Regions from separate parts of the Aminobacter aminovorans genome, predicted to be linked through region 2. Evidence: predicted binding sites of a transcription regulator. Region 2 holds the regulator's gene; each other region holds the start of a gene.
What was found. Region 2 encodes PhoB, which activates phosphate uptake and scavenging genes when phosphate is short. Its sites were predicted from a motif close to TGTCATNNANCTGTCAT; they were not measured.

Region 1: DY201_RS14535 (UDP-2,3-diacylglucosamine diphosphatase) is a predicted target of PhoB. The motif match lies at 1,783-1,799, and genes of this name have one in related genera.
Region 3: ugpB (sn-glycerol-3-phosphate ABC transporter substrate-binding protein UgpB) is a predicted target of PhoB. The motif match lies at 3,903-3,919, and genes of this name have one in related genera.

The regions. Positions count from the first base shown of each region.
Region 1 is NZ_UFSM01000001.1:2,944,172-2,954,929, forward strand. It holds gene DY201_RS14525 (NADP-dependent malic enzyme) at 1-784, opposite strand, end outside; gene DY201_RS14530 (SDR family oxidoreductase) at 945-1,724, opposite strand; gene DY201_RS14535 (UDP-2,3-diacylglucosamine diphosphatase) at 1,844-2,665, shown strand; gene DY201_RS14540 (MFS transporter) at 2,980-4,200, shown strand; gene dgcA (N-acetyl-D-Glu racemase DgcA) at 4,162-5,145, opposite strand; gene DY201_RS14550 (ABC transporter permease) at 5,223-6,410, shown strand; gene DY201_RS14555 (ABC transporter ATP-binding protein) at 6,412-7,233, shown strand; gene DY201_RS14560 (MlaD family protein) at 7,248-8,621, shown strand; gene DY201_RS14565 (ABC-type transport auxiliary lipoprotein family protein) at 8,702-9,301, shown strand; gene DY201_RS14570 (kinesin) at 9,636-10,758, opposite strand, start outside.
Region 2 is NZ_UFSM01000001.1:1,383,542-1,394,299, forward strand. It holds gene DY201_RS06825 (response regulator) at 1-240, shown strand, start outside; gene DY201_RS06830 (PstS family phosphate ABC transporter substrate-binding protein) at 532-1,569, shown strand; gene pstC (phosphate ABC transporter permease subunit PstC) at 1,672-3,138, shown strand; gene pstA (phosphate ABC transporter permease PstA) at 3,135-4,451, shown strand; gene pstB (phosphate ABC transporter ATP-binding protein PstB) at 4,476-5,300, shown strand; gene phoU (phosphate signaling complex protein PhoU) at 5,340-6,044, shown strand; gene phoB (phosphate regulon transcriptional regulator PhoB) at 6,143-6,832, shown strand; gene DY201_RS06860 (ROK family protein) at 6,862-8,103, opposite strand; gene xylF (D-xylose ABC transporter substrate-binding protein) at 8,353-9,393, shown strand; gene DY201_RS06870 (sugar ABC transporter permease) at 9,537-10,758, shown strand, end outside.
Region 3 is NZ_UFSM01000001.1:1,545,871-1,556,628, forward strand. It holds gene lysA (diaminopimelate decarboxylase) at 1-1,195, opposite strand, end outside; gene DY201_RS07645 (lipoprotein) at 1,226-1,432, opposite strand; gene argH (argininosuccinate lyase) at 1,503-2,903, opposite strand; gene tlpA (thiol:disulfide interchange protein TlpA) at 2,937-3,626, shown strand; gene ugpB (sn-glycerol-3-phosphate ABC transporter substrate-binding protein UgpB) at 3,981-5,291, shown strand; gene ugpA (sn-glycerol-3-phosphate ABC transporter permease UgpA) at 5,502-6,386, shown strand; gene ugpE (sn-glycerol-3-phosphate ABC transporter permease UgpE) at 6,427-7,275, shown strand; gene ugpC (sn-glycerol-3-phosphate ABC transporter ATP-binding protein UgpC) at 7,275-8,324, shown strand; gene DY201_RS07680 (LysR substrate-binding domain-containing protein) at 8,357-9,253, opposite strand; gene DY201_RS07685 (cysteine hydrolase family protein) at 9,392-10,066, shown strand; gene DY201_RS07690 (GYD domain-containing protein) at 10,066-10,377, shown strand; gene DY201_RS07695 (transporter substrate-binding domain-containing protein) at 10,404-10,758, shown strand, end outside.

The sequences.
Region 1 (10,758 bases), 1.6 Mb from region 2:
TGACATCGGCCAGGACGCGTGCGTTGGTGTCCTTGACGTAAGGGTCCTTCCAGCGGTCCATTTCCTCGACGCGGCCCTTGTGGGCGACGCCGAAGCGGTCGGTGACCCAGATGTTCTCGACCTTGGCGCCAAGCGACACCAGGAGGTTGAGGCAGGCGAGTGCGGCAGCGCCTGCGCCCGAGGTGACGATCTTGACGTCTTCGATCTTCTTGCCGGCGAGTTCCAGGCCGTTGAGGACAGCCGCAGCGACGATGATCGCAGTGCCGTGCTGGTCGTCGTGGAAGACCGGGATACGCATCTTGGCCTTGAGCTGCTCCTCGACCTCGAAGCACTCGGGCGCCTTGATGTCCTCGAGGTTTATGCCGCCGAAGGTAGGCTCGAGCGCCGCGATGGTGCTGACCATCTGCCCGATCTCCGGCGCGTCGATCTCGATGTCGAAAACGTCGATGCCGGCGAATTTCTTGAAAAGGACGGCCTTGCCTTCCATCACCGGCTTGGACGCCAGCGGGCCGATATTGCCGAGGCCGAGCACGGCGGTGCCGTTGGAGATGACCGCGACAAGATTGGCACGGCCGGTGTAGTCGGCGGCGGTTTCGGGGTCGTCCTTGATGGCGAGGCAAGGGGCCGCGACGCCGGGCGAATAGGCCAGCGCCAGGTCGCGCTGGTTGCCGAGCGGCTTGGTTGCCTGGATTTCGAGCTTACCGGGGATCGGGTGCTTGTGGAAAAAGAGCGCGGCCTGGTCGAGGTCGGAGAGCGCTTCCTTTTTCTTGTCGTTCCCGGCCATCTATCGCTCCTTGCAGAATCCGCATCAAAGGCCGTTCTTAGCACGACACTGACATTTTTGGAGGTGTCAACGCCCAGATGGGAGTTGAATCAGTTTCAAGCGCTGGAACGGCAATCATTCCAGACGCTTGACGAAGATTGCTGATATCTCGAATCAACCGTCAGAAGGAGCTGACATAGAGCCCGCCATCGACCGGGATGTTCTGGCCGGTCAGATAGCCGGCGTGAACCGAGCATAGGAAGGCGCAGATCTGACCGAATTCTTCCGGCGTGCCGAGGCGCCCGGCCGGGATTTCCGCGCTCAGGCGGGCGCGCCGCGCGGCACCCTGTTCGGGGTCCTCGACGATGCCAGGCTCGTGCGGGCCGCGCAGGCGATCGGTGTCGAGCTTGCCCGGCAGCATGTTGTTGATGGTGACGTTGCGGTTGGCGACGGTTCGCGCCACGCCGGCCAGGAATGCAGTCAGGCCGGCGCGGGCGCCCGACGACAGGTCGAGGCCGGGGATCGGCGTATAGACCGAAAGCGAGGTGATGTTGACGATGCGGCCGAAGCCGCGCTCGGCCATGCCGTCGAGCACCGCTTTGATCAGTTCGATCGGCGTGACCATGTTGTTGGTGACGCCTTCGAGGATTTTTGCGCGGTCGAGCTCGCGGAAATCGCGATAGGGCGGCCCGCCATTGTTGTTGACCAGTATATCGGGGGACGGGCAGGCGGCGAGCAGCGCCTTCTGCACCTCCGGATTGGCGACGTCGCCGGCGATCTCCGTGACCTTCACGCCGAATCGCGTGCGGATTTCCTCTGCCGTGCGGCTGAGCGCTGCAGCGTCGCGGCCATTGAGGAACAGCTCGCAGCCGGCTTCGGCGAGCGCGATGGCACAGCCCTTGCCAAGGCCGCGGCTCGACGCACAGACGATTGCCTTCTTCCCGCTGATCCCGAGATCCATGATGTGCGTCTCCTGTAGGTGATGATCCACCCTAGGACCGCAGGCCGGCGACTGCAACCGTCATACGGCTGTTGCATGAATCTGGGCATAGCGACCGCGACAGCAACGGGTGGAATGCCATGTCAGGCACCGGCACACGCAGTTTCAGAACGCTTTTCATCTCCGACGTCCATCTCGGCTCGAAGGGTGCGAAGGCCGACTATCTGATCGACTTCCTGCGTCACCACGAGGCCGAGACGATCTTTCTCGTCGGCGACATCGTCGATGGCTGGCGCCTGCGCCGCTCCTGGCACTGGCCGCAGACGCATAACGACGTCGTCCAGAAGCTGCTGCGCCAGGCGCGCAAGGGCACGGCGATCACCTACATCGCCGGCAACCACGACGAGTTCGCCCGCATGTTCCAGGGCGTGCATTTCGGCGGCATCGTCGTCGCCGACCGTGCCATCCACGAAGCGGCCGACGGCAAGCGCTTCCTGGTCATCCATGGCGACCAGTTCGACGCGGTGGTGCAGAATGCGCGCTGGCTCGCTTATCTCGGCGACTTTGCCTATGACGCCGCAATGGCGACGAACCGGCTCGTGGCGCGCTTTCGCCGCACCTTCGGCCTGCCCTACTGGTCGTTCTCGTCCTGGGCCAAGGTCAAGGTCAAGAAGGCCGTCAACTTCATCGGCGCCTTCCAGGACGTGCTGACCGAGGAAGCGCGGCGCTCGGAAGTCGACGGCGTCATCTGCGGCCATATCCATCATCCAGCGATCGAGAACTTCGACGGCATCCAGTACATCAATACCGGCGACTGGGTCGAAAACTGCACTGCCGTCGCCGAGGATTTCGACGGCAACTTCGTCATCCTGCGTTGGCCGCATGTGCTGGCCGGCAAGCTGGTCAATGAACCCTTCGTACCGATGGTCGTCGACCAGCGTGTCGACAAGGCCGCCGCCTGAACGGAACGACATCGATGTGCAGCTCCAGATACGCCTCGCGTCCCTGGCGGGACGGACCGGGCCATGCGGCGATATCGGCACTGCGCGTCGCCGAGACGCTGCACAGACGGGCGCGACGGCTCGGCGCGCAGCACGTGCCCATGGCAGCGCACGCGACGCCGCGCCTTGGCCGATAAGGCCCTTGGAGCTTGGCCCAAGCTTTGGGCCGTTGCGCCGAGCCGTCGGCTTTCGTGGCGCGGCCACCCATGGTAAGGGATCAGGCAAATCGGTGAGGCTTGGTTGGTTCGGGTCGCGCCCGGACACGCTTACCCACCATGACATTACCGCCACTCACGCCAGAACAGCAGGTCAAGCCGCGACGCTTTGAACTGCGAATCTCCCTGCTTTTCGCGGCACTGTTCGTGCCGATGGGCGTGCATCTGCCGTATTTTCCGCTCTGGCTCGAAGCCAAGGGGTTCGATCCCGAGCAGATTGCCATCGTGCTGTCGGCACCGATGTTCCTGCGCGTCATCACCACGCCGCTGATCGCCGCCATGGCCGATCGTGCCAAGGACCGCGCCAACGTCTTCATCTTCCTGGCGGCATCGTCCCTGCTGCTGTCGCTCGGCTATTTTCTCGAGCCGACCTACCTCATGGTCCTGGCCGTCTCACTGGCGCTGGCGGTGGTGTGGACGCCGCATTCGCCGATAGCCGATTCTCTCGCGCTTTCGGGGGTCCGCCGCTTCGGCTCCGACTACGCGGCGATGCGCATCTGGGGTTCGATCGCCTTCCTCGCCGGCAGCCTTGGCGCAGGCTTCATCCTGTCGCTGACCGGTGCGGATGCCGTGCCGGCGATCATCTCGATCGGCCTGCTCGGCTGCTTCTTGATGTCGTTCATCGCGCCGCGCCTTGGTCGGCCGCGCAAGGCGTCACCGCTCTCGGCGACGGACATGCAGGCGGCGCCAAAGCTGTTCAACCGCTATTTCCTGCTGATGGCCGGCGGCACCGGCGTCATCATCGGCAGCCACGGCTTTCTCTATGGCTTCGTGTCGATCTACTGGAAGTCGCTCGGCATCAACGAGACGATTGTCGGGCTGTTGTGGAGCTGGGGCGTGGCGGCCGAAATCGTCATGTTCATGTTCTTCACGCGGCTGTTCGGCTCCAGATCGACGGCACTGGTGCTGGTGCTGGCCGGCGCCGGCGCCATCGTCCGATGGATCGCATATCCGTTGATCTGGCCGCTCGGCCTCGGCGTGGCCGGCTTCTTTGCCGTGCAGAGCCTTCACGCCGTGTCGACCGCATTGGTGCTGATCGGGGTGCAGAAGCTGATCGCCGAGTCGGTTCCGGAAGAGCGCACCGGTGCTGCCCAGGGCGTTGCATACTTCGCCAATGGCATGTCGATGGCGATCGTGACGCTGCTGTCCGGCCCGCTCTACCAGCGCTTTGGCGTCGACGGCTTCTATTTCATGGCAGCGGTCGCTGCCTGCGCGATCGTGCTTGTGCTGCTGGCGTCCCGCTCAACCCCAAAGCTCGGGCAGGGGCGGCGACACCATTGAACCCTCGTAGACAAGCCCCGGCGAACGGTCGCGCGCCAGCAGCAGCGGGCCGTCGAGGTCGACGAATTCGGCGCCCTGGGCAAGCAGTACCGCCGGCGCCATGGCGAGCGAGGTGCCGACCATGCAGCCGACCATCACCTGGAAGCCAAGCGCGCGGGCCTGGTCGCGCAGCTCGAGCGCTGCCGTCAGGCCACCCGACTTGTCGAGCTTGATGTTGACGGCGTCGTAGCGGCCCTTGAGCGCGGCGAGATCGGCGGCGATGTGGACGCTTTCGTCGGCGCAGATCGGCACCGGATGCGCGATGCGGCCGAGGATCTGGTCGGCGCCGGCGGGCAGCGGCTGTTCGATCAGCGCGATGCCGAGCTGCGCGGCGACGGCGAGATTCTCGGCGATATTGGCATCGGTCCAGCCTTCGTTGGCGTCGAGGATGATGCGGCTGTCGGGCGCGGCTTCGGTTACGGCGCGGATGCGGGCGATGTCGTTGTCGCCGCCGATCTTGACCTTGAGCAGCGGCCGCGCCGCGTTGGCGCTTGCCTGGGCTGCCATCGCCTCGGGCTCGCCGAGCGACAGTGTGTAGGCAGTCTCAAGCGCCAGTGGCACCGATATGCCGAGCCTGTCCTTGACCGGCACGCCGCTCAACTTCGCTTCCAGGTCCCACAGCGCGCAGTCGACGGCATTGCGCGCCGCACCCGCCGACATCAGCGTCAGCAGTTCGACGCGCGAAGCCCCGTCCTCGATGGCGCGGCGCGCCTGTTCGATCGCCTCGGCCACACCAGCCATGGTCTCGCCATAGCGCTTGTAGGGCACGCACTCGCCACGTCCGATGACGCCTGATTCGGCGATTTCACAGGTGATGACCTCGGCCTCGGTCTTGGAACCACGGGAGATGGTGAACGTTCCGGCGATGGGAAAGCGCTCGTCAACGACCGAAAGGACACGCCTCATGAAAATCTGCTCCATTCAACTGCTTGGCTTGGCTGCGAAAATCGACATGCCGCAGCCGACACGTTAAGTAGTGTGCCATGTTGACCATCGGCAAACGGGAAGCAAGCGGCGGGGCAGCCGACGGCCGAGATCACCGACCGCAGGTTGCTGTGGCGGAGCGCGAAGGCGTGCTCGCCTGCGTCTTCACCGGTATCTGGACCACCCGCACCGTTGCCTTCGTCGACGCCGAAATGCGCAAGATCGAAGCCCGCGACGGCTTCAAGACGCTTGCGCTCGACCTCGGCGGCATCGAGAAGATGGACACCGCCGGCGCGTGGGTCATCGACAGGCTCGTCAACGCCAATGAGAAGAAGGGTGTCGAGGTTCGGATGGAAGGCCGCAGCGAGGTGGCCACGATTCTGCTCGGGGCAGTCGGCGAGGCCGTCCGGCGCGAAGGCGAATCCGCTCCCGCTGGACCGCCCAACATCATCATGCGCATGCTCGAGGCTGTCGGCCGCCGCGTCTATGAGATGCGCGACGATTTCCTGGCCTCGATGAACATCCTCGGCGCGACCATTCGCGGCGCCCAGATGAAGCTCGGCCGCGGTCATGCGGTCAACCCTGCCGCGATCTTCAACCAGATCGACCGCATGGGCGTCGGCGCCATTCCCGTCGTCGTGCTGATGTCGGCGATCGTCGGCGCCATCGTCGCCCAGCAGGGCGCCTATCAGCTTGCCTATTTCGGCGCCGACATCTTCGTCGTCGACCTCGTCGGTGTGCTGGTGCTGCGCGAACTCGGCGTGCTGATGACCGCGATCATGATCGCCGGCCGCTCCGGCAGTGCCATCACCGCCGAAATCGGCTCGATGAAGATGCGCGAAGAGGTCGACGCGCTGACGGTCATCGGGCTCAATCCCATCGGCGTGCTGGTCTTTCCCAGGCTCGTGGCCCTGGTGATTGCGCTGCCGTGCCTCACCATCATCGCCAACTTCGCCGCCCTTGGCGGTGGAATTCTTGCAGCCTGGCTTTATTCCGACATTCCGCCGGCTGCCTTCATCGATCGCCTGCGCCTGGCGATCGACCTCAGCACCATTTCCGCCGGCCTGATCAAGGCGCCATTCATGGCGCTGATCATCGGCACCATCGCCTCCGTCGAAGGCATGAAGGTCGGCGGCAGCGCTGAATCGCTTGGTCTCCATGTCACCGCGTCGGTGGTCAAGGCGATCTTCGTCGTCATCATCCTCGATGGCCTGTTCGCCATGTTCTACGCAGCGATCAACTTCTGACATGGCAAGCCGGGCAAAGACCATTCAAGTGGAAAGCCGCGGCGCGGAAACGCGCGGCGAGGTGGTGCTCTCGGTGCGCGATCTGACGGTGGCCTTTGGCGACAAGGTCATTCTCGAAGATCTCGACCTGGACATCAGGCGCGGCGAGATTCTCGGCTTCGTCGGCGCGTCGGGCGCCGGCAAGTCTGTGCTGTTGCGCACGGTGCTCGGGCTGATCCGCAAGCAATCCGGCACGATCGAGCTGTTCGGCGTCGATCTCGAGCAGGCCAGCGAGGAGGAGCGGCTCAGGATCGACATGCGGCTCGGCATGCTGTTCCAGCATGGCGCGCTGTTTTCGGCGCTGACCGTGCTGGAAAACGTCCAGGTGCCGATGCGCGAGTATCTCGACCTGCCGAAACAGCTGATGGACGAGCTCGCCATGCTCAAGATCGAGCTTGTCGGCCTGCCGCCTGACGCGGCCCGCAAGTTTCCCTCCGAGCTGTCCGGCGGCATGATCAAGCGCGCGGCACTGGCGCGCGCGCTGGCGCTCGACCCTGACATCGTCTTCCTCGACGAGCCGACTTCAGGCCTCGATCCCATCGGCGCGGCCGAGTTCGACGAATTGGTCGGCAAGATGCGCGATACGATGGGGCTCACCGTCTACATGGTCACCCACGATCTCGACAGCCTGTTTTCGGTATGCGACCGGGTTGCGGTGCTGGGCAACAAGAAGGTGCTCGTCGAAGGCACGATTGAAGACATGCTGAAGAGCGAAGAGCCGTGGGTAAGGTCGTATTTCCGCGGAAAACGCGCGCGGCAGCTTGATCTTGCCGCAAGGGCATAGAATGGAATGATGTGATGGAGACCAGGGCAAACTACGTCATTGTCGGCATCTTCACGCTGTTTGCCGTTCTGGCCGCCTTTGCGTTCGTCTATTGGACGGCGGCAATCGGTGAACGCGGCGAGACGGCAACGTTGCGCGTCCGTATTCCCGGCTCCGCGTCGGGCCTGGCCAGGGGCAGCTTCGTGCTGTTCAACGGCGTCAAGGTCGGCGACGTCCGGCGCGTCTATCTCGACATTTCCAATCCCCAGGTGGCGATCGCCGACGCCGAGATCGACAAGCTGACGCCGATCACCCGGTCGACCCAGGCGGACATCGGCCTGGCCGGCCTGACGGGCCAGGCCAATATCGAGCTCAAGGGTGCCAGCATCAAGGAACCTAACCTGCTCGACCAGGCCGAGGCCGAAGGCAAGATTGCCGAGATCGTCGCCAATCCATCCGCCGTGACCAACCTGCTGCAGACGGCGCAGGACATCTTCAAGCGCGCTGACGCCGTGTTGAACAATCTGGAAGGCTTCACCAACGATGTCCGCGGGCCGCTGACCGAGACCGTCGGCAACGCCCAGAAATTCTCCGAGTCGCTGGCGCGCAATGCCGATGGCGTCGACAAGTTCCTGGCGAGCGTGAGCGCGCTGTCGGAGCAGCTGTCGGCGGTGTCGGGCAAGCTCGACGGCACGATCGAGGCGGCGGAAGGCCTGCTCAAGTCGGTCGATCGCGACAAGGTCAAGAACATCGTCGCCAGCGTCGACACTTTCACCAAGAACCTGAGCGCCCAGAGCGACCAGCTTGACGGCATCGTCAAGGGCGTCAACACCGCAGTAGCCTCGATCAACGATTTCGCCCAGAAGACCCAGCAGACGCTGACCAAGGTCGATGGCGTGCTCGAGGGCGTCGATGCTGCAAGCGTACGCGAATCGCTCGACAACATCCGCAAGGCCAGCGAGAGCGCCAACAAGGCCGCCGCCGACGTCGCCAAGGTCACCGACAAGTTCGGCGACCGCGCCGACGACATCGACCAGATCATCACCGACGCCAAGCAACTGGCGTCGCGCCTCAACCAGGCGTCGGTACGCGTCGACGGCGTCATGGCCAAGGTCGACAAGCTGCTCGGCTCGGGCGAGGCGGAGGGCGTGATGTCGGACGCCAGCGCGACGTTGAAGTCGTTCAAGCAGGTTGCCGACACGCTGAACTCGCGGCTGGCCACGATCATGGACGGGCTGTCGCGCTTCTCCGGACAGGGTCTGCGCGACGTCGATGCGCTGGTGCAGGATTCCAGGCGCTCGATCGGCCGCATCGAGCAGGCCATTTCCGACCTGGAGCGCAATCCCCAACGCATCATCACTGGCGGCGAGGGCAGCGTCCGCGAGTTCGACGGGCGGGTGCGTCGTTGACATCGCCGGCATGCCACACCATGACAGTAGACGAGGGTGTTTCGCGCACGGCGCGGGTGAGTCTTGTCCGGGGACAACACGTGAAGTCTGCTAGATCTGTTTTGCTGCTGACCGCAGTGGCGCTGGCGCTGTCCGGCTGCACCTCATTGTTCGTCAGCACGCCGCCGCCACTCGACACCTATGAGCTGACCGCGCCCGCGGTCGACGGCCGCGACGGCCCGAGCCGCCGCCAGATTCTGATTGCCGAACCATCGGCGCTCAAGTCGCTCGACGGCCAGAGCATCGTCATCAAGCCGTCGCCCGGTTCGATCCAGTTCCTCAAGGGCGCGCAGTGGTCGGACAGGCTGCCGCGCATCGTGCAGGCACGCCTCGCGGAGACCTTCCAGCGCGCCGGCGGCTATATCGGCGTCGGCAAGCCGGGCGAGGGCCTGGCCATCGACTATCAGGTGATCGTCGAGCTGCGCAGCTTCGAGATCAAGGTTGGCGGCGGCGAGCGCGCCGAGGTCGAACTGTTCGTCAGGCTGCTCAACGACCGCAACGGCCAGGTGCGCGCTTCGCGCGTCTTCACCGCTGGCGCGCCGGTTTCCGGCAGCGGTAACGATGGCTATGCGGCGGCGCTCGACCGCGCCTTCGGCCAGGCTGCGACCGAAATCGTCAAATGGACCGAGACGTTGATCTGAACAGGTCAGCAGGGGAATGAGACAGCAGGGCAACGCGCCCTGTCTCCGGCTTTCGCCCACCCCTTATCGTCATTGGCTGTCAGGCGCGATCAAGCGCTTGCCGTCGTCGTCCAGCAGGCAGCGATCTCGCTGCCGACCGTGATCCCGGCGCCCCTGGCAGGTTGCTGCTGTCTTTTTGCATCTTCGGCTGCCTGTCGATGGAGGTCCGGCCCTTACCGCGCTGCCCAAGGCAGAACCCACGCCGCAAGCCGCGAGCGCGGACAATAAAAAGGGCAGCAGGTGATGCCTGCTGCCCTTCTTGCCTATTGCCATTGCCTAGGGGCGGTGGCCAGCCTTACTTCAGGCGGCCAGCCGCATGCGCCAGCATGGTGTAGACCTTGCCGGTATCCGAGGTCAGGTAGGTCTTGGTCATGATGCTGTCGCGGTCGTTGCGCGAGACGTCCTTCAGCAGTTTCTCGAAATCGTCGCAATAGCGGTCGACGGCCGAGCGGAACTCGCCATCCGACTGATACTTGCGGCGGATCTCGTCGAAGGTCTGCTGACCCTTGAGCGTGTAAAGTCGGCGGGTGAAGACGTCGCGTTCGCCGCGGCGATAGCGATCCCACAGCTCGATCGAGGCGTCATGGTCGATGGCGCGCGCGATGTCGACCGACAGCGAGTTGAGCGACTCGACGACATGCAGCGGCGAACGCTGGGCCGGCACGGCGCGTGGTTCGGCCTGGGCTGCGCCACGGGTCAGCTGCTCTTCGCGCGAGGCACCGGTCAGCAGGTCGCGGACCCATCCGCCTTGCTGCTGGCCACCACGGCTGGCCGGTTCGCGAGCCGGCTGCTGTGCCGGTGCTGCCGGAGCCGGGCGCTCGATGTCGAGCGTGCCACGCAGGGTGGCGCCGGCGAGCGGTGCCGGAGCCGGGCGCTCGGGCTGCGGCTGGGGTGCTGCCGGGCGGCGAGGCGGCTGGGCCTGCGGGTTGCGCAGCGACGCGTCGGAGACGTCGACGCCGCGGCCCGACTTGGCAACGATCGCCGACAGTTCCTTGAGCGCGTTGATCTGCTCCGAAACCGCCCGGCGGATGGCCGTCGTCGATTCCTTGGCTTCCTCAGGCATGTCGAGCACGCCCTTCTTGAGCTCGGCGCGGGTGCTTTCGAGCTCGGTCTTGATCGAGCCTGCGGTGCGGCGCATGTCCTCGGTGGCGTCGGCGAAACGCTTGGTCGCCGTCTCGACGACGTCGGAGATCGCGGCACGGATCTTGTCCGCCGACTCCATCGTCTTGCCTTCGGCGTTTTCGAGCGTCTGGCCAACCAGGCGCTCGAACGACTGCATGACGCGCTCGAGGTCTTCCGATTTCTTGACCAGGCCGACGGCCAGGTCTTCCAGCGACGACTGGCGCTCGAGCGTGTGCTCGAGGTTGCTCTGCGCCGAGGACAAGAGGTTGGAAGCGCTCGACAGCAGGCGGCTGTGC
Region 2 (10,758 bases):
GTGTCGATGCCGGAGATGAACGGGCTCGAAGCGACGAGTGAAATCCGCAAGCTCGAACGCGGCACCGGCATGCGCGTGCCAATCATCGGCGTCACCGCCCACGCCCTCAAGGGCGACAAGGAGCGCTGCCTCGAAGCCGGCATGGACGATTACCTGCCCAAGCCGATCAGCCCACGCGCGCTCTTGGAAAAGATCGAGCGCTGGTCGTGGCAGGACGAGGAACGCCGCGGCGCCGTCTGATCCGAAGCCGGGACACGCCTTCCGGTAGGCTCTCAAAGACTGTGGAAATGTGACAGTCTGTGGTGGCAAAGACTGCCCTGCCGTTGGGTAGGCGGCTTGATTTCGTTTCCTGCCTGTTGTTTGCCTCGCGCCGGCAAAGGACCGAGGAAACGACCCCTTCAGCGCCAAGCACTGCAACCGTTACAGGGGTGACACGAAACTGTCATGCAACTGTAATAGAGGGGGGCTATTGGCTCACCGGGCGCCGAGGAATGGCGTCATACGAGATACCTCCAACAGGAGCAGGCCCCAATGAAAAAAGCTCTTCTCACTGCGTCGGCTGCTGCCTTCGCGATCGCAGCCTCGGTAGGCTATGCCTCGGCCCGCGACCAGATCCAGGTTGCCGGTTCCTCGACCGTTCTGCCTTATGCAAAGATCGTCGCCGAGCAGTTCGGTGAAACCTTCACCAACTTCAAGACCCCGGTCGTTGAATCGGGCGGTTCGGGCGCGGGCATCAAGGAATTCTGCAAGGGCGTCGGCGAGAACACCATCGACATCGCCAACTCCTCGCGTCCGATCAAGAAGGACGAACTTCAGTCCTGCGTCGACGCCGGCGTCAAGGAAGTCCAGGAAGTGAAGATCGGCTATGACGGCATCGTCTTCGCGACCGACGTCAAGGGCCCGGACTGGGCGCTGACGCCTGAGGACATCTATAAGGCGCTTGCCGCCAAGATCGCTGTTGACGGCAAGCTGGTGGACAATCCGAACACCAAGTGGAACCAGGTCAACCCGAACCTGCCCGATTGGGACATCGCTGCCTACATCCCAGGCGAAAAGCACGGCACCCGCGAAGTCTTTGAAGAAAAGCTCCTGATCGCCGGCTGCAAGAAGCTCGGCGGCGTTGAAGCCGGCAAGGCTTCGGGCCTCGACGACAAGGCTGCGGAAGCCGCCTGCAAGGCCGTGCGCAAGGACGGCAAGGCTGTCGACATCGACGGCGACTACTCCGAGACTCTCGCCCGCATCGATAGCAACAAGACCGGCGTCGGCGTGTTCGGCCTGGCCTTCTACGAAAACAACGCCGACAAACTGAAGGTCGCCACTGTCGGCGGCATCACGCCTTCGGTCGAGACCATCGCCAAGGGCGAATATCCGGTGTCGCGTCCGCTGTTCTTCTACGTCAAGAAGGCACATCTCGGCGTCGTTCCCGGCCTGAAGGAATATGTCGAGTTCTTCCTCGACGACCAGATGGTCGGCCCGGAAAGCCCCCTTGCCGACTACGGCTTGGTTGCTGCTCCGGATGCAGAGCGCGCTGCACAGCGCGAAGCCTTCGGCGCCGGCAAGACCATGTAATCAGTGAACTGCCACGGGGCGGCGGAAAAATCCGCCGCCCCGTGGAATATTCCGCCGACTGTCCCGTTCGGCACAGAGAACCGAATTCACCGAGGCCGGCCCATGTCATTCCTGCTTGTCTTCGCCATCGTACTCGCAATCGGACTGGCGGCCTTCGTGGCCGGCCGGCAAAGGGCGCGTGCGCAGGATGATGGAACGGTCAAGCCGCACTCGCGTGCGCACTATCACGGCTGGTGGGCGTTCCTGACTGGCGTCGTTCCGGCCGTTTTGTTTCTCGCCGCCTGGGATATCGGCGCGAGTGCCTATCTCAACAGCCATATCCATTCGTCCCTGCCGGCCGATGTCGCCGAGGGCACCGTCGCGCATGAAGATCTGGCCGCCGGCCTTGTCAAGAGCCTCGCCAACGGGTTGCGCAAGCTCGACGGCCAGACGCTCGGCGCGCTGCCTTCGAGCTTCGCCGAGCTGCAGCCGATGCTCGCAGCAAAGGGCGTGGCGCTGGCGCCCGACACGCAGGACTACATGATCCCGATCGCCACGGACGCCAACCGCGTCTCCGATCGTCTCGGCATGATCTCCGCCGTCGTTTCGGTCGGCCTCGCCCTGATCGGTGTCGGTTACGGCTTGAAGGGCATAAGCCCCCGCGCCAGGGCGCGCAACAATGTCGAGAAGGTGATGCTGTGGAGCCTGCTCGGCGCCTCGACGCTCGCCATCCTGACGACGATCGGCATCGTGCTGTCGATGCTGTTCCAGACCATCGCCTTCTTCGAGAAGGTGCCGCTGAGCAACTTCTTCTTCGGCACCGTGTGGGACCCGCGTTTCGCCGCCGCCGGTGCAGGCGCCAGCGAAGGCCAGTTCGGCCTGATCCCGCTGCTCGCCGGCACGCTCTACATCGCTTTTGTGGCACTGCTCGTCGCTGTGCCGATCGGCCTGATGTCGGCGGTCTATATGTCGGAATACGCAGCCCCCAAGGTGCGCGCGGTTGTCAAGCCGGCACTCGAGTTGCTCGCCGGCATCCCGACCATCGTCTACGGTATTTTCGCGCTCGTCACGCTCGGACCCTTCCTGCGCGACATCAGCGCAGCCCTGACCGGCGGCACCCCGTTCATCCAGGCGCAGTCGATCCTGACCGCCGGCCTGGTGATGGGGGTGATGCTGATCCCGGTCGTCTCGTCGCTCTCCGACGACATCATTACCGCCGTGCCGCGCGCCATGCGTGACGGCTCGCTCGGCCTTGGCGCTACGCGCTCGGAAACGATCAAGCGCGTCATCCTCCCAGCCGCCTTGCCAGGCATCGTCGGTGCCATCCTGCTCACCGCCTCGCGCGCCATCGGCGAAACGATGATCGTGGTGCTGGCGGCCGGCGTCGCGGCGAACCTTACGCTCAATCCTTTCGAGGCGATGACCACCATCACGGTCAAGATCGTCAACCAGCTGACCGGCGACCTTGAGTTCAATACGCCGCAGACACTGGTGGCCTTCGCGCTCGGCATCACGCTGTTCGCGCTGACGCTGGTGATGAACATCGTCGCCCTTTACATCGTCCGGAAGTACCGGGAGCAGTACGAATGACCGATATTTCGCTCGACACGCTGACCGCCTCGGCTGCCCGTCCGCGCCGCGACATTGGCCTCAAGAAACGCTACGCCGCCGAACGCCGCTTTCGCCTCTATGGCGTGCTGGCGATCGCCATAGGACTGGCCTTCCTGGCTGTGATGCTGACCTCGATCGTCTCAAAGGGCTACACCGCCTTCTGGCAGACGACGGTGACACTGCCGATCAACTTCGACGAGAAGGTCATCGACCCGTCCAACAAGCGGGCGACCGACCCGAACGTGCTGATCACGGCTAACTATCCCAAGCTTGCCGAGACTGCGCTGATCGAGAAGCTCGGCATCGACGCCAACGACAAGGCCGAGATACGCAAGCTCAAGGGCTTCCTGTCCGACAGCTCGCGTGTCCAGCTCAGGGCGATCGTCGCCGCCGACCCGTCGGTGATCGGCACGACGCGCAATGTCGACATCCTCGCCGCCGCAAATCTCGACTCGGCCTTCAAGGGCCAGATCGACCTCGAGGTTCCGGAAAGCCGCCGCAAGGTGTCGGACCAGCAGGTCGAGTGGATGAACAAGCTCAAGGCCGAAGGTGTCATGGCCGAGCACTTCAACACCGGCCTGTTCAGCTACGGCGCGTCGAGCCGGCCTGAAACCTCGGGTGTCGGCGTCGCCCTCATCGGTTCGTTCTACATGATGGTGATCGTGCTGCTTCTGGCACTGCCGATCGGCGTGGCCGCCTCGATCTACCTCGAGGAATTCGCCAAGAAGAGCCGCTTCACCGACCTGATCGAGGTCAACATCAACAACCTCGCCGCCGTGCCGTCGATCGTCTTCGGTCTTCTGGGCCTGGCTGTGTTCATCAACTTCCTCGGGCTGCCGCGCTCTGCGTCCTTCGTCGGCGGCCTGGTGCTGACGCTGATGACGCTGCCGACCATCATCATCGCGACGCGTGCAGCCCTTGCCGCCGTGCCGCCGTCGATCCGCTCGGCAGCACTCGGCCTCGGTGCCTCGAAGATGCAGATGGTGTTCCAGCACATCCTGCCGCTGGCCGCCCCGGGCATCCTGACCGGCACGATCATCGGCCTGGCGCGTGCGCTCGGCGAGACCGCACCGCTGCTGTTGATCGGCATGGTAGCCTTCGTCGCCGACTATCCCAAGACGCCTTTCGACCCGGCGACGGCACTGCCGGTGCAGATCTATATGTGGGCGAACGAGGCCGAGCGCGCCTTTGTCGAGCGCATGTCGGGCGCCATCATCATCCTTCTGATCTTCCTCATGGCGATGAACATCGTCGCCATCGTCCTGCGCCGCCGCTTTGAGCGCCGCTGGTAGGGCATGGACAAGGAGCATCCTGCTATGAACATCATGACCGAAAAATCCCTCGACGACGCGGTGAACGCTGAGATGAACGCCAGAACGAACGAAATCATCAAGATGCGCGGCGACAAGGTGACAGTGCACTATGGCGACAAGCAAGCGCTGTTCGGCGTCGACCTCGATGTCCGCCAGAACCAGGTGACGGCACTGATCGGCCCGTCGGGGTGTGGCAAGTCGACATTCCTGCGCTGCCTCAACCGGATGAACGACACCATCGACAGCGCCAGCGTCGGCGGCAAGATCACTCTCGACAACGAAGACATCTACGATCCCAAGATCGACGTGGTCGAACTGCGTGCCCGTGTCGGCATGGTGTTCCAGAAGCCGAACCCGTTCCCGAAGTCGATCTACGAAAATGTCGCTTATGGCCCGCGTATCCATGGCCTTGCCAAGAACAAGGCCGAGCTCGACATTATCGTTGAGAAGAGCCTGCAGAAAGCCGCCCTGTGGAACGAGGCCAAGGACCGCCTCAACGAGCCAGGCACTGGCCTGTCGGGCGGCCAGCAGCAGCGGCTGTGCATCGCGCGCGCCATCGCCGTCTCCCCCGAGGTGATCCTGATGGACGAGCCCTGCTCGGCGCTCGATCCGATCGCTACCGCGAAGGTCGAAGAGCTGATCGACGAACTGCGCGAGAACTACACGATCGTCATCGTCACCCACTCGATGCAGCAGGCGGCACGCGTGTCGCAGCGTACGGCGATGTTCCATCTCGGCTATCTCGTCGAGGAAGGCCCGACCGACAAGATGTTCACCAACCCCGACGACAAGCGGACGCAGGACTACATTACCGGCCGCTTCGGCTGAGTGAGTTTGCGCCGCCGCACACGAGACGAGGAAGAAATCATGGGCGAACATACAGTCCGGTCCTTTGACGAGGAACTCCAGCACGTCGACCAGCTCATCCGCGACATGGGCGATCTCGCCGGCGCGATGGTGGCAGGCGCCATCCGCGCGCTTCTGTCGTCCGACCAGGCGCTGGCGCAGAACGTCGTTGCCGATGACACGATCATGGATGCCAAGCAGCGCGATCTCGACAATTCGGCGATCACGCTGATCGCCAAGCGCCAGCCGATGGCGCAGGACCTGCGCGCCGTCGTCGGCGCAATCCGCATGGCGGGCGATCTCGAGCGCATCGGCGACCTTGCCAAGAACATCGCCAAGCGTGTAGGCGCCGTCGGCCAGTCGCCGACGCCGCGCAACCTCTCGCATTCGATCGACGCGATGGCGCAACTGGTGCTCGGCCAGGTTCGCGGCGTCGTCGATCTCTATGTCGCGCGCCAGGCCGAGGGCCTGAAGGATCTGCGCGCCGACGACCAGAAGATCGACATCCAGTACACCGCCGTGTTCCGCGAACTCCTGACCTACATGATGGAAGATCCGCGCAACATCACGGCCTGCACGCATCTGCTGTTCTGCGCCAAGAATCTCGAGCGTATCGGCGACCATGTCACCAACATCGCCGAGAACGCCTATTTCGTCGTGACAGGTACGCAGCTGCCGCTGAACCGGCCCAAGGTCGACGAGACCACGACGACGGTTCCGGCCTGAGCATTTCCGCAACCGCATGCGTTTGGCGCGGGGGCGCTGCATAGGTTAAATCAGCGTATGGTCCGGAAGCGACCATGCGCCAGGACAAGGTATAGCCGATGATCGCTCCCAAGGTCATGGTCGTCGAAGACGAAGAGCCGCTGGGCGTGCTGCTTCGCTACAATCTCGAATCCGAAGGTTACCAGGTCGAGGTCGTCACGCGTGGCGACGAGGCCGAGATCCGGCTCCAGGAAAACGTGCCCGATCTTCTGGTGCTCGACTGGATGGTGCCGGCGCTGTCAGGCATCGAACTGTGCCGCCGGCTCAGGATGCGGCCAGACACCGAACGCCTGCCGATCATCATGCTGACCGCGCGCGGCGAAGAGAGCGACCGCGTGCGCGGGCTTTCGACCGGCGCCGACGACTATCTGGTCAAACCGTTCTCGACGCCGGAGTTCATGGCGCGCGTCAAGGCGCTGCTTCGCCGGGCCAAGCCCGAGGTGCTGTCGTCGGTGCTCAAGGTCGGCGACATCATGCTCGACCGCGAGTCGCATCGGGTCTACCGCAAGAAGAGCGAGATCAAGCTCGGCCCGACCGAGTTCCGCCTGCTCGAATTCATGATGCGGCATCCGGGCCGGGTGTTCTCACGCAGCCAGTTGCTCGACAATGTCTGGGGCGAGACGATCTACATCGACGAGCGCACCGTCGACGTCCATGTCGGACGCCTGCGCAAGGCGGTCAACAACGGCCGCATGCCCGACGTGATCCGCACCATCCGCGGTGCCGGCTACGCGATCCGCGAAGACTAGAGACCACGCCTTGTCCGTTTCGCCCCAGGCTAGGCGCCGTCGGTATCGGCGCGGCGTGGGGCGGTGCCTGCGGCAAAGATCTCCTGATCGACGGCAAGCAGGGCGCGCATCATCGCGCCTTCCCGCTTGAGCGGAACCTCGTTGGGTTCGGTGTCGAACGAGATCGCTTTCGAGTGCAGCCCGCCTGCCGTCTTGGCGATGGCTGCGCGTACATGCGGCTCCATGATGTCGAAGGCCGTTGCGCCGACGCCGACGAAGGCGAGGGGGGCGGGGTCGAACAAGGCGAACATCGAGCCTAAACCGAAGCCGATCGCCTCACCGGCCTTGCGGAAGGCCTCGCGCTCGGGACCGTCATGGTCGCGGGCGGCGTCGGCAATCGCTCTGATGTCGTCGTCGGACAGGTCGGCCAGAGGCTCGGCATTCTCGTCGCCAATTCTGGCGTTGCGCCAGATGGCGTAGTTGCCGGCATAAGCCTCGATGCAGCCGCGGCGGCCGCAGCGGCAGAGCGCGCCGTCCGGTCGGTGGACCATGTGGCCGAACTCTGCGCCCGACGATTGCGTGCCGGTAAACAGCTCGCCCTTGACGACCAGGCCCATGCCGATGCCGTGCGACAGAAGGATGGCGATGAAATCGTCGCGATAGCGCACCGGGTCGCGCCAACGCAGCGCTTCGGCGATCATGTTGCAATCGTTTTCGACCGACACCGGTACGCCGAATTCCTTCTCGAACCGGTCGGCGAAAGGCAGGTCGTCATGCTCGGTGATCGGCGACCACAACAGCTTGCGCGAAGCGGCATCGGTGATGCCCTGGACAGCCATGGCGATGCGCAGCACCGGCCCGCCGGAAGCAGCAGCATCGTCGATCAGGCGGCGGATCATGGCGCTGCACTCGTCGAGCAATGCCTCCGCGGTCATCTTCTGGGTCACCAGCCGCTTCGTTTCCTCTGCGGTCGTGTTGCCGGCATAGTCGATGACGGCGGCCGACAGGCTGTTGAGCGAGAGCACGATGGCAACGATCGACGCGGCATTGGGTTCGAGCATCAGCCCAACCTGCGGCCGGCCCCGCTTCATCGAAACCGGCTCGCTGACCTTGGCTTCAGCAAGGATGCCTTCCGATATGAGATCGGAGGAAATCGTCGAGATCGTCGAGTGGCTGAGGCCGGTGGTGGCGGCGATTTCGGTGCGCGACGGCTGGCTGGCACGGCGAACAGCGGATATAACCATGGCGCGGTTGCGCCGTCTCAGATCGTCGTGACGTATGCCGACCGACATGTGCTCGTCTTCCTCCCGGCGAAGCGCTGCCCTTCTTAAGCGGCAGTCCCTTACGCGCCAAGCGATTGTGACAGAGCCCACGCCAATTGTCTCTATTTATTTCGATCCTCGAAAAAAATAGAGATCCCACGCGAAACCATGTTGACAGTGACGGGCCATTGCGTCAGTATTTTTTCGAGGCTCGAAAAAAAGAGCTTCTCCAAGGGCTATCGCGAAGTAGGCGCGCCCATTGGGCGCAGGGAGGAAATAATGAAAAAGTTTACCACCGCCATCCTGGCGGGTGTTGCCATGACTCTGTCGCTTACGGCAGGGGCTTCGGCAAAGGACAAGGTCATCGGTGTCTCCTGGTCGAACTTCCAGGAAGAGCGCTGGAAGACCGATGAAGCCGCCATGAAGGCCGCCATCGAGGCCGCCGGCGACAAGTACATTTCGGCTGACGCGCAGTCGTCGCCGGCCAAGCAGCTGACCGACGTCGAGAGCCTGATCTCGCAGGGCGCCAACGCCCTGATCATCCTCGCTCAGGACGCCTCGGCCATCGGACCGGCCGTCGACAAGGCCGTCGCCGAAGGCATTCCTGTTGTCGGCTACGACCGCCTGATCGAGAACAAGGACGCGTTCTACCTGACCTTCGACAACAAGGAAGTCGGACGCATGCAGGCCAAGGGCGTGTTCGCCGCCAAGCCTGAAGGCAACTACGTCTTCATCAAGGGCAGCGGTGCAGATCCGAACGCCGACTTCCTGTTCGCCGGCCAGATGGAAGTGCTCAAGGAAGCCGTCGACGCCGGCAAGATCAAGAATGTCGGCGAAGCTTATACTGACGGCTGGCTGCCGGCCAACGCCCAGAAGAACATGGAGCAGTTCCTCACCGCCAACGACAACAAGATCGATGCGGTCGTGGCTTCTAACGACGGTACCGCCGGCGGCGCCATCGCAGCGCTCCAGGCACAGGGCCTTGCCGGCTCGGTGCCGGTTTCCGGCCAGGACGGCGACCATGCCGCGCTGAACCGCATCGCGCTCGGCACCCAGACCGTTTCGGTCTGGAAGGATGCGCGCGAACTCGGCAAGAGCGCGGCCGAAATCGCCTCGCAGCTCGCCGATGGCAAGAAGATGGAAGAGATCGCCAACGTCACCAAGTTCAAGACGCCTGGTGGCCTCGAGCTCAACTCGGTCTTCCTGACGCCGGTTGCGATCACCAAGGACAATCTCAACGTCGTCATCGACGCCGGTTGGGTTGGCAAGGACGTCGTCTGCCAGGGCGTGGCAGCGGGTTCGGTCGCAGCCTGCAACTAACATCGGCCGAGTCCGACAGGAGAAGCGCCGCGGTTCAATGACCGCGGCGTTTTCCCAAAACGCCCGCTTCATGACATGGCATATTGACCCTATCATGCGCACACCGGCCGCCGCGAAGACGGCTGTTCGGTCGGGAGGTAACTATGACAGACACGACTTCCAACGTGCCGGCGGACCGCGCGCGAACGACGGAGCTCAGCCCGATCGGGCGTTTCCTCAAGGCAACCGAGATCGATACGCGCATGCTCGGCATGATCGGCGCGCTGTTGCTGATCTGGGTAGGGTTGCAGGTGATTTCGAGCCTGCGCCTCGGCGTCAACCCGTTCGATTTCGACAGCCGCACCTTTCTGACCGCACGCAACCTGTGGAACCTGTCGGTGCAGGCGTCGGCCGTTGCGATCATGGCGACCGGCATGGTGCTGGTCATCGTGATGCGCAACATCGACCTGTCGGTCGGCTCGGCCGAAGGCCTGATCGGCATGGTCATGGGCTTTGCCCAGGTGCACTTCCTTGTCAAAGCCATCGGTCTCGAACTCGGTAATCCGTGGATCTGGGCATTGGCACTCGTCATCGGCATCACACTCGGCTTGCTGATCGGCGCGCTGCAGGGTTTCGTCATCGCCTATATGGAGGTTCCTGCCTTCATCGTGACGCTGGGCGGACTGCTGGTCTGGCGCGGCGCAGCCTGGTGGGTGACCTCAGGCCAGACGATTGCGCCGCTCGATGCGACCTTCCAGCTCATGGGCGGTGGTCCGCAGGGCGCCATCGGTGCGACATGGAGCTGGATCGTTGGTCTCGTTGCATGCCTGGCAGTGGTGTTGCTGCTGCTGCGTGGCCGCCAGCAACGCAAGCGCTTCAAGTTCCCGCTGCGGCCGCTCTGGGCCGAGGCATTTCTCGGCACTGTTACCTGCGGCGTCATCCTCGGTGCAATCTGGATTGCAAATTCCTACCCGTGGCCGATCGGCATCGTGCGCCGCTATGCCGAGGCCAACGGCATCACCGTTCCCGAAGGTGGGCTGTTCATCGCCCATGGCATTGCCATTCCCGTGCTGATCGCTGTGGCCGTGGGCATCGTCATGACCTTCGTCACCAACCGCACCCGCTTCGGTCGTTATGTCTTCGCCATCGGCGGCAATCCCGAGGCGGCCAACCTGGCCGGCATCAACACGCGCTGGATCACCATGAAGGTGTTCATGATCATGGGCGTGTTGGCAGCGATCAGCGCCGCTGTCTCCAGTGCGCGCCTGAACTCCGCCACCAATTCGCTAGGCACGCTGGACGAACTGCTGGTCATCGCGGCAGCCGTCATCGGCGGCACCTCGCTCGCAGGCGGCTCCGGCACCGTTGCTGGTGCCATGCTGGGTG
Region 3 (10,758 bases), 160 kb from region 2:
AACGGTCGCCGTCGACAAGCACTTCGGGGATCAACAGCCGCGTGTTGTAGGTGCCTGCCTGCACAGCGCCATAGGCGCCGGCCGTGCCGACGGCGATCAGGTCGCCAGCCTTCAGCCTGGGCAGGTCGCGATCGAGGCCGAGATAGTCGCCGGTCTCGCAGACCGGCCCGACGATGTCGACGGTCATGCGCGGCGTGTTGGCCGCCGGCTGCATCACCGGGCGGATGTCGTGATAGGCGTCGTAGAGTGTCGGCCTGATCAGGTCGTTCATCGCCGCGTCGACGATCAGGAAGTTCTTGGCGTCGCCTTCCTTCACGAAGATGACTTCCGATACCAGGATGCCGGCATTGCCGACGATCAGCCGGCCGGGCTCGAACATCACCTTGAGGCCGAGCTTACCGACATGCTTGTGCGCGATCTGGGCATAGGCGTCGGGCAGCGGCGGCGGGTTGTTGTCGGTCTTGTAGGGAATGCCGAGGCCACCGCCGAGATCGACATGGTCGATCTCGTGGCCGTCCGCCTTGAGCGTTTCCACGAGTTCGGCCATCAGCGCAAAGGCGTCGTCGAAAGGCTGCAGCTCGGTGATCTGGCTGCCGATATGCATGTCGATGCCGGTCACCTTGATGCCGGGCAGGGCGGCTGCGCGGGCATACACTTCGCGCGCCCTCTGGCGCGGGATGCCGAACTTGTTCTCGGCAAGGCCGGTCGAAATCTTCTTGTGCGTCTTGGCGTCGACATCGGGGTTGATGCGCAGCGACACTGGTGCCGTCTTGCCGTTGGCTACAGCGCGCGCCGACAGCAATTCGAGCTCGGGCTCGGATTCGACGTTGAAGCAGAGAATGCCGGCCTGCAGCGCGAAGTCCATTTCGCGCGCCGTCTTGCCGACGCCCGAAAAAACGATCTTTTCAGCCGGGATGCCGGCGGCCAGCGCACGCCGCATCTCGCCTTCCGAAACCGTGTCGGCGCCGGCGCCAAGCTTTGCCAGCGTCTTCAATACGGCCTGGTTGGAGTTGGCCTTGAGCGCGTAGCAGACCAGCGAGTCGAGATCGGCGAAAGCCTTGGAGAAGACCTGGAAGTGGCGCGTCAGCGTCGCGGTCGAATAGCAGTAGAATGGAGTGCCGACGGCAGCGGCGATATCGGTCAGCGCCACGTCTTCGGCGTGGAGGACGCCGTCACGATAGTCGAAATGGTTCACGGCAGCATGCTTTCGAAAATGAAGTGCGGCTCAGAGCAGCGGGTCGAGGATGAAAGGCTTGTCCTCGACCGGTTTCACCGGCGCAGCGCCGGCTGGCTGGCCGGCCTTCTGGGCGTCTTTCTGCGCCTGCACGGCAGCATCATAGGGGGTGTCGAGGTCGCCCTTGCGGCCGCAGGCCGAAGCCATGCCAACCGCCGCAATCAGCCCGAGCGTCACCAGAATCCTGCCAGCGGTCATGTTCCATCCGTCCGCGAAAATTTCCCCGCCGCTTGTAGCGGAGATTTTCGGGCTTTGCACCCCGGATAGATCAAGCTTTCATCAAACGTTTCTTCCAGTAGCGGATCTGTTTCTTCACCTCTGCCGGCGCTGTGCCGCCGAAGGAGGTGCGGCTCTTCACCGAATTTTGCACCGACAGAACCGAGAAGATGTCGTCTGTGATGCCATCATGGATCGACTTGAGGTCCTCAAGCGCGAGTTTCTCGAGCCCGACCTTCTTGCTTTCGGCCAAAGCTACGGCACGGCCGGTGACGTGATGCGCCTCGCGGAAAGGCATGCCGAGCGTGCGCACCAGCCAGTCGGCAAGGTCGGTGGCGGTCGAATAGCCCGAGCCGGCGGCCTTTTTCATCGCCTGTTCGTTGATGGTCATGTCGCCGACCATGCCGGTCATCGCAGCCAGCATCAGGTCGAGTGTCTCGGCGGCGTCGAACACTGCTTCCTTGTCTTCCTGCATATCCTTGGAATAGGTCAGCGGCAGGCCCTTCATGACCGTCAACAGGCCGATCAGGTGGCCGTTGACGCGCCCGGTCTTGGCGCGCACCAGTTCGGCGGCATCGGGGTTCTTCTTCTGCGGCATGATCGACGAACCGGTGGAGTATGAGTCCGACAGGCGCACGAAGCCGAACTGCGGCGTCGACCAGATGACGATCTCTTCAGCCAGGCGCGACAGATGCGTCGCGCAGATCGCGGCAATCGACAGGAATTCGAGCGCGTAGTCACGGTCCGAGACGCTGTCGAGCGAGTTGCGTGTCGGCTCGCGGAAGCCGAGCGCCTTGGCCGTCTGGAAGCGGTCGATCGGGAAGCCGGTGCCGGCGAGGGCGGCTGCACCCAGCGGGCTCTCGTTCATGCGCTCGACGGCGTCGCGGACGCGGCTGAGGTCACGTGCGAACATCTCGACATAGGCCATGCAATGGTGGCCGAAGGTCACCGGCTGCGCCGTCTGCAGATGGGTGAACCCGGGCATGACAGTCGAGGCGTGTTGTTCGGCGCGTTCGAGGAAGGCCGCGATCAGCCCCTTCAGTGCTGCGGCGACACGGTGGAACTCGTCCTTGACCCAGAGCCGGAAGTCGACGGCCACCTGGTCGTTGCGCGAACGTGCTGTGTGCAGGCGCCCGGCAGACGGGCCGATCAGCTCGGCGAGCCGCGACTCGACATTCATGTGGATGTCTTCGAGCCGGGTCGAGAATGCGAACTTGCCCTCCTCGATTTCTCGCAGGATCGTGTTCAGGCCGTGAGCGATTTTCTGTTGATCGTCAGCCGAAATAATGCCCGTTTCCGCCAGCATCACGGAGTGGGCGACTGAACCTCTTATATCCTGGGCGTAAAGCTTCTTGTCGAAGCCGATCGAGGCGTTGATCGCCTCCATGATCGCAGCCGGGCCCGAGGCAAAACGTCCGCCCCACATCTGGTTGCTGGCCTTCTTGTCGCTCATCGTGATACCCGGGCTCCGGAGAGAATTGATTAGATGTCGGACCGCAGAAAAATGTTTCCAGCCCCACGCCATATACTGATTGCCGCCGTTGCGGGCGTGATCGCCGGCGCGGTCGCGGTATATGTCAGCACGACCCGTCCTGGCAACAACACGCCGCAGCCCACGGTCGCCGTCGACTCCTCTGCGAGCCCCGACGACAAGCTGTGTGCGGCGAAGGCTGAAAAGGCGAAGGCCGTCGCAGCCGCCGCGACGGGCCATGTCGCGGCGATGATGCCGGCCGACCCGCCGCAGTCGCTGAAGACGCTCGCCTTCAACGATCCCCAGGGCAAGCCGATGACCATCGCCGACCATGCCGGTCGCACGCTTCTGGTCAATCTGTGGGCCACCTGGTGCGCGCCGTGCCGTGCCGAGATGCCGGCGCTCGACGCGCTGGAGCGTGAGATGGGCGGCGAGGAGTTCGAGGTCGTGGCCGTCAATGTCGACACTGGCGACGACACCAAGCCGAAGAAGTTCCTCGAAGAGATCGGCGTCTCCTCACTCGGCCATTACCGCGACAACACGCTCGCCGTGTTCAATGACCTGAAGAAGCGCGGCCTGGCGCTCGGCCTGCCCGTCACGCTGTTGGTCGACGGTGAAGGCTGCCTGCTTGCCAACATGAACGGCCCCGCCGAATGGGCCAGCCCCGACGCCAGGAAGCTGATCGAGGCCGCGCTCGCCAAATAGGGCCTGCGTGTCCACACACTTTTGTTGGCGGCCCCTGCAATTTCAGATTGTAGGATTTGGGCCGCCATCTTCGCGGTTTTCATCCGCGAAGGCCACGTAATGGCACGTTCATTCCATTTCAAGGCTTTCGTTAGCCGGCATTGCCGGCAGTTCAGACGAGTCTAATTCCCGGTAAATTACTTTCGTTTTCTGGAAAAGCGAAAGCTTGTCATGAGGTTGTGGAGAAATCGAAATCAAAGCGAGCCAAATGCGACCTTCATACGATCGCTATAAAACTGTTGTCGCGCTGTCATAATCCGACAATACTGCTCCTCGCGGAACTAAACATTTCGCCAACCAGAACGGGAGCGAGACATGAAGACCCTAGGCTTTGCGGCCGGTGTTGCCGCCACCATGACGCTGTTGTCCAGCACCTCCGCCTTCGCCGTCACCGAGATCTCATGGTGGCATGCCATGACCGGCGCGAACAACGAGGTCGTCAACCAGCTTTCCGAAGAGTTCAACAAGAGCCAGAGCGACTACAAGATCGTTCCGGTCTTCAAGGGCACATATCCCGAGACGCTGAACGCCGGCATCGCTGCCTTCCGCGCCAAGCAGCCGCCGGCAATCATGCAGGTCTTCGATGCCGGTACGGGCACGATGATGGGTGCCGAGGGCGCCATCAAGCCGGTCGCCGACATCCTGTCGATGGGCGGTCAGGCCTTCGACAAGAGCCAGTACCTGCCGGGCATCGTCGCCTACTACTCGAAGCCCGACGGCACCATGCTGTCGTTCCCCTACAACTCGTCCTCGCCGATCCTCTATTACAACAAGGACATCTTCCAGAAAGCCGGCCTCGACGTCGACAATCCACCCAAGACCTGGGGCGAGGTCTGGGACGCTGCCAAGAAGATCAAGTCGAGCGGTGCAGCCCCCTGCGGCTTCACCTCAACCTGGCTGACCTGGATCCACACCGAGAATTTCGCCGCCTGGAACAACCTGTCCTACGGCACCAATGAAAACGGCATCGGCGGCACCGATGTCGAGCTCAAGATCAACGCCCCTGCCTTCGTCAAGCATTTCCAGGAGCTCGCCGACCTCGCCAAGGACGGCACCTTCAAATATGGCGGCCGCACCTCCGAAGCCAAGCAGATCTTCCTTGCCGGCGAATGCGGTATCTTCACCGAATCCTCGGGTGGCCTCGGCGACATCGTCAAGTCGGGCATGAACTACGGCACCGGCCAACTGCCCTATGAGGCTGACGCAGCGGGTGCGCCGCAGAACACCATTCCGGGCGGCGCTTCGCTCTGGGTTTTTGCCGGCTTGCCTGACGAGCAGTACAAGGGTGTCGCTGCCTTCTTCAACTTCCTGTCGCAAACGCCGATCCAGGCCCGCCTGCACCAGGTTTCGGGCTACCTGCCGGTCACGCTTGCTGCCTATGAGGAGACCAAGAAGTCGGGCTTTTACGACAAGAACCCGGCCCGCGAGATCCCGATCAAGCAGATGATGGGCAAGGCGCCTACCGAAAACTCGAAGGGCGTCCGCCTCGTCAACCTGCCGCAGGTACGCGACATCGAGAACGAAGAGCTCGAAAAGATGCTCGCCGGCCAGCAGACCGCCCAGCAGGCGCTCGACAACACCGTCGCACGCGGCAACAAGGCGATCCAGGAAGCGATCGGCAACTGACATCAGCTTGAAGCCATCGTAGCGCTGCCCTCATCCGCCTACCGGCACCTTTTCCCCGTGAACCGGGAGAAGGGACAAGCGGCAAGGTGGGCGCCCTTCCTCTCTCCGTTCACGGGGGAGAGGCTAGGGTAAGGGGCGGCGCAAACGCTGGGCCGAAGGACGGCAGCGATGCCATCCAGCTTCTGACAAACGCGTAACAAGAGGCCCTCATTGTCCCCACGCGTCGTCTTTCCCAACAAGATCCTGCCCTACCTGCTGGTCGCGCCGCAGCTGGCGATCACGCTGGTGTTCTTCTACTGGCCGGCGAGCCAGGCGCTGCGCCAGTCGATGCTGCGCGAGGATCCGTTCGGCCTGTCGTCGAAATTCGTCTGGTTCGACAATTTCAAGAAGGTGCTGTCGGACCCCAACTATCTCAACTCGATCCAGGTCACGGCGATCTTTTCGGTCTCGGTGGCAGCCGTTGCCATGGGTACTGCATTGCTGCTCGCCGTCATGGCCGAGAAGGTGGTGCGCAGCCGCAACCTCTACCGCACGCTGATGATCTGGCCCTATGCGGTGGCACCGGCCATTGCCGGCATGCTGTGGCTGTTCCTGTTCAACCCGTCGATCGGCTCGCTCGCCTATGGCCTGCGCTGGCTCGGCATCAACTGGGACCCGCTGCTCGATGGCGAGCAGGCGATGGCGCTGGTGGTTGCCGCCGCATCTTGGAAGCAGATCAGCTATAATTTCCTGTTTTTCGTTGCCGGCCTGCAGGCCATCCCCAAGACGCTGATCGAGGCGGCGGCCATCGACGGCGCCGGCGAGAACAAGCGCTTCTGGACCATCGTCTTCCCGCTGCTTGCGCCGACCACCTTCTTCCTGCTGGTGGTCAACACCGTCTACGCCTTCTTCGACACCTTCGGCATCATCCATGCCGTGACCGGCGGCGGGCCGGGCAAGGCCACCGAGACGCTGGTCTACAAGGTCTACAATGACGGCTTCGTCAATCTGATCCTCGGCGACTCCGCGGCCCAGTCGGTGATCCTGATGGTCATCGTCATTGCGCTCACCGCCATCCAGTTCCGCTATGTCGAGAAGAAGGTGCATTATGGCTGAGCCGAAAGCCCTTCCGCCTGTCAGCGGGCACGACAAGCTGATGATCGGTCAGTCGGTAACAGGCATTTATATCGCGCACGCCATCCTGATCCTCGGCATCGTGATCGTGGCGTTCCCGATCTACTACACCTTCGTTGCCTCGACCCATTCGCTGCAGACCATCCTGCGCCCGCCGCTGCCGTTGGTGCCCGGCGACCGTTTCCTTGAGAATTATTCCGAGGCACTGTTTGGTGGTGTCGGCCGCATTGGCGGGGTCAGCGTCGCGACGCTTTTGTTCAATACCACCATCGTTGCGCTCGGCATCGCCATCGGCAAGATCATCATTTCCCTGCTGTCGGCCTATGCGATCGTGTTCTTCCGCTTTCCGCTGCGGATGGTGTTTTTCTGGCTGATCTTCATCACGCTGATGCTGCCGGTCGAGGTCCGCATCCTGCCGACCTACAAGGTGATGGTCGATCTCGGCCTGATCGATACCTATACCGGGCTGATCGTGCCGCTGATCGCCTCGGCGACCGCGACTCTTTTGTTCCGCCAGTTCTTCCTGACCATTCCGGGCGAGCTGGTCGAAGCCGCGCGTGTAGACGGTGCCGGGCCGTGGCGCTTCTTTTGGGATATCCTGCTGCCGCTGTCGCGTACCAACATTGCGGCGCTGTTCGTCATTCTGTTCATCTATGGCTGGACGCAATATCTCTGGCCGCTGCTCGTCACCAACCGCAACGACATGAACACCATCGTCATTGCGCTGAGAAAGATGATCTCGTTTGCCGATGCCGATACCGAATGGCATCTGGTGATGGTCACCTCAATGCTGGCCATCGTGCCACCCATACTGGTCGTTGTGCTGATGCAGCGCTGGTTCATCCGCGGCCTCGTCGATACGGAGAAATAATGGCAACCGTCGATCTCAAGGACGTACGCAAGGTCTATGCCGGCGGGGTCGAAGCGGTGAAGGGCGTGTCCATCGCCATTCCCGACAAGGCGCTGTGCGTGCTGGTCGGTCCCTCGGGCTGCGGCAAGTCCACGCTTTTGCGCATGATCGCCGGGCTCGAGACCATCTCGGCCGGCACCTGCGCCATCGACGGCAAGGTGGTCAACACCATCGGCCCGACCGAGCGCGACATCGCTATGGTGTTCCAGAACTATGCGCTCTACCCGCATATGAAGGTCTACGACAACATGGCCTACGGCCTGCGCAACCGCGGCATGCCGAAGGACGAGGTCGACAAGCGGGTGCGCTCGACGGCCAAGACGCTGGAGCTCGAGCATCTGCTCGAACGCCGCCCACGCGAATTGTCGGGTGGGCAGCGCCAGCGCGTCGCCATGGGTCGCGCCATCGTGCGTAATCCCAAGGTCTTCCTGTTCGACGAGCCGCTGTCCAACCTCGACGCCAAGCTGCGCGGCCAGATGCGCGTCGAGATCAAGAACCTGCAGCGTCAGCTCGGCGTCACCTCAGTCTATGTCACCCACGACCAGCTCGAGGCAATGACACTGGCCGACGTGCTGGTGGTGATGAATGGCGGGCTGGTCGAACAGCTCGGCGCGCCGCTCGACATCTATGAAAAGCCGGCTTCGACCTTCGTCGCCTCCTTCATCGGCGCACCGCCGATGAACCTTCTGCCGCTGCGCGGCGGCCAGCTCGAAGACGCCATCACGCTGCCTGAAGTATCAGGCAATGCGACAACGATTGGCTTTAGGCCCGAGGACTGCGAGGTCGGCGCCGATGGCGCGGCCTCGACCGATGGTCTCAGGCTGATGGCCAGGGTCGAAGGCGTCGAGCCGGTGGGATCAGAGAGTTTTCTCTACTGCGCCGCCGGCGGTGGCAAGATCGTGGTGCGGGTGGCCGGCCGGACCGAGGTGCTGGTCGGCGACCAGCTGCCGATCTTTGCACGGCGCGAAAAGCTGCATTTCTTCGGCAGCGACGGCAAGAGGGTGGGGTGACCGCGGGGTCACGGAAAGACGCTCCGCCTGGACTAGCCGCCGGCCGGATGTATGCTCTCCATGATCCTTCCGATCAAAGCCTGGATCAGCGGATCGTCTGAGCGCTCGAACGGCCAGACGATGTAGTAGGCCCATGAGGCATCGATCGACGTTGAAAATGGCTGGATGACCCGCCCGTCGTTGAAATGACTGCGGGTCAGGACGTCGGACACCAGCGCAATGCCTTGGCCTTGCACCGCCGAAGCCACAGCATGCGCCACAGTCGGCACGCGCACGCTGCCGCAACCCTCGAGGCTAACGCGCGCCGCAGTCGCCCAGCGCGCCCATTCCTGGCCGTCATCCTCGTGAAGCAGCGTGATGCCGCCCAGCTTGCGTTCGCGATGCTGAAGGTCGAGCCGGGGAAACAGGATCGGCGAACAGACCGGGCGTAGCTTCACCGCGCTCAGCAGCAGCCAGCGGCAATTGGCGAAGGGCGGGTTGTCGTAGACCACCGCGATATCGGCCTCGGTCCAGTCGACGTCGCTCTCGCGCATGCAGTGGCGCAAGGTCAGGCGTGACGTGCCCATCGCCTCGGCGAATTCGACAAGCGTTGCGGTCAGCCAAGCGATGCCGAGCGACGGCGACATGAAGATCGTAAGCGCGCGCGCCTTGCCGTCCAGATCGATATCGCCCGCCGAGCGCACCGCGCCCGCGAGCTGGCCAAGCGACTGGGTGACAGTCTGGGAAAATTCCCGCCCGGCCTGGGTCAGAACGACGTTGCGGCCCGACTTCCTGAACAGCATCAGCCCAGTCGCTTCGCCAAGCTTGCGCAGTTGCAGCGATACCGCGCTTGGGCTCAAGGCAAGCTCGTCGGCTGCGCCGCGCAAGGTGCCAATCCGGGCGACGGCTTCGAAAGCGCGCAGATATTGCAGAAAGCCCAGTGATCGCATCTGTCGTCGCTCTCCGTGCGCTGGTTGGCCGATGCCTATTGGCTTCCTGATAGGTGAGTATAACTGCACGATACTGATCTGAATAAATTGCTTTTTTCAAACGATTCCTCGTCCTATCGTGAAAAAAGGAGGACCAATATGATCAAGGCTATCCCATTCAATTTTCCCTATGACGGCAATTTCGTCGCCGCAAACACCGCCCTTGTCGTCATCGATCTGCAGGAAGACTTCCTGTCGACGACAGGCTACTTCGCCAAGCATGGTTATGATCCGACGCCGCTGCGGGCGATCCTGCCGACAGTCAACCGGCTGATTGCCGCCGCGCGCGCCGCCGGTCTCAAGATCATCCACACGCGCCAGGGCTACCGGGCGGACATGGCCGACATGACGCCCTACGAGAAGTGGCGGCGCAAGCGGGCCGGCATCGAAGGCACCGAGATCCTGCTGCGCTCCAGCCCTGGCTTCCATATCGTTGCGGAAATCGATGTCGCGGCCGAAGACATCATCGTCGACAAGACCTGTAACGGCGCCTTCACCTACACCGATTTCGAACATGTGCTGCGCGCGCAGGGCATCACCCATCTATTGTTTTCGGGTTGCACCACGGACGTCTGCGTCCACACCACGCTGCGCGAAGCCTGCGACCGCAATTTCCAGTGCCTGACGATTTCTGACGCATGCGCCAGCGGAGACCAGCGGGCGCATGAGGCCGCGCTGCATATGGTTACCGTCGAGAACGGCATCTTTGGCGCGCTTTCCGATTCAGCCGCTGTCATCGAGGCCCTGCAGGATTTGTCGGGGAAGGCGAGCTGATGTCGGCACCGACAACACAGAGATACGTTTCGCTGATGCGCCTGACCGACAAGGGCCTCGCCGAACTCAGTGGCAGCGTCGACCGCCGCAAGGTCAGCGAGGAGCGCGTGGCAGCGCTTGGGGGCAAGTCGATCGCCTTCTACGCCACGCTGGGAAGCTATGACTTCGTTCAGGTTTTCGAGATGCCGAGCAACGAGGCGATGATGCAATACGTGCTCACTGCCCGCCGCGACGGCTTCGTCGATCCGCTTATCCTGCCGGCATTCGATCCGCCGACTTACGGCGGCATTGTCGAGCGCGTCCTGCAATAAATAACAACAAGAGGGGAATGAATCCGATGAAGAAGCTGCTTGCGATTGCCTCTATGGCGATGCTGATGACGGGCGCCGCCCAGGCCGACGTGCCGGGGTTCGTTTCCGAAGGCAAGTTCAACGTTTGCACGACAGCCGCCTTTCCGCCCTTGACCTACAAGACCAACCCGGGCGACACCACGCCGGTCGGCATCGACATTGATGTCGTCGAGGCGCTGGCCAAGCTGTGGAACGCCAAGGCGGGCTACATTGTGACGGACTTCGCCGGCCTGTTGCCGACGCTCGGTTCGGGCCGCTGCGACCTTATCGTCAGCGGCATCTACATCAACGACAAGCGCCGCGAGACCTATGATGGCGCACCCTACATGAAGTCGGCGACGG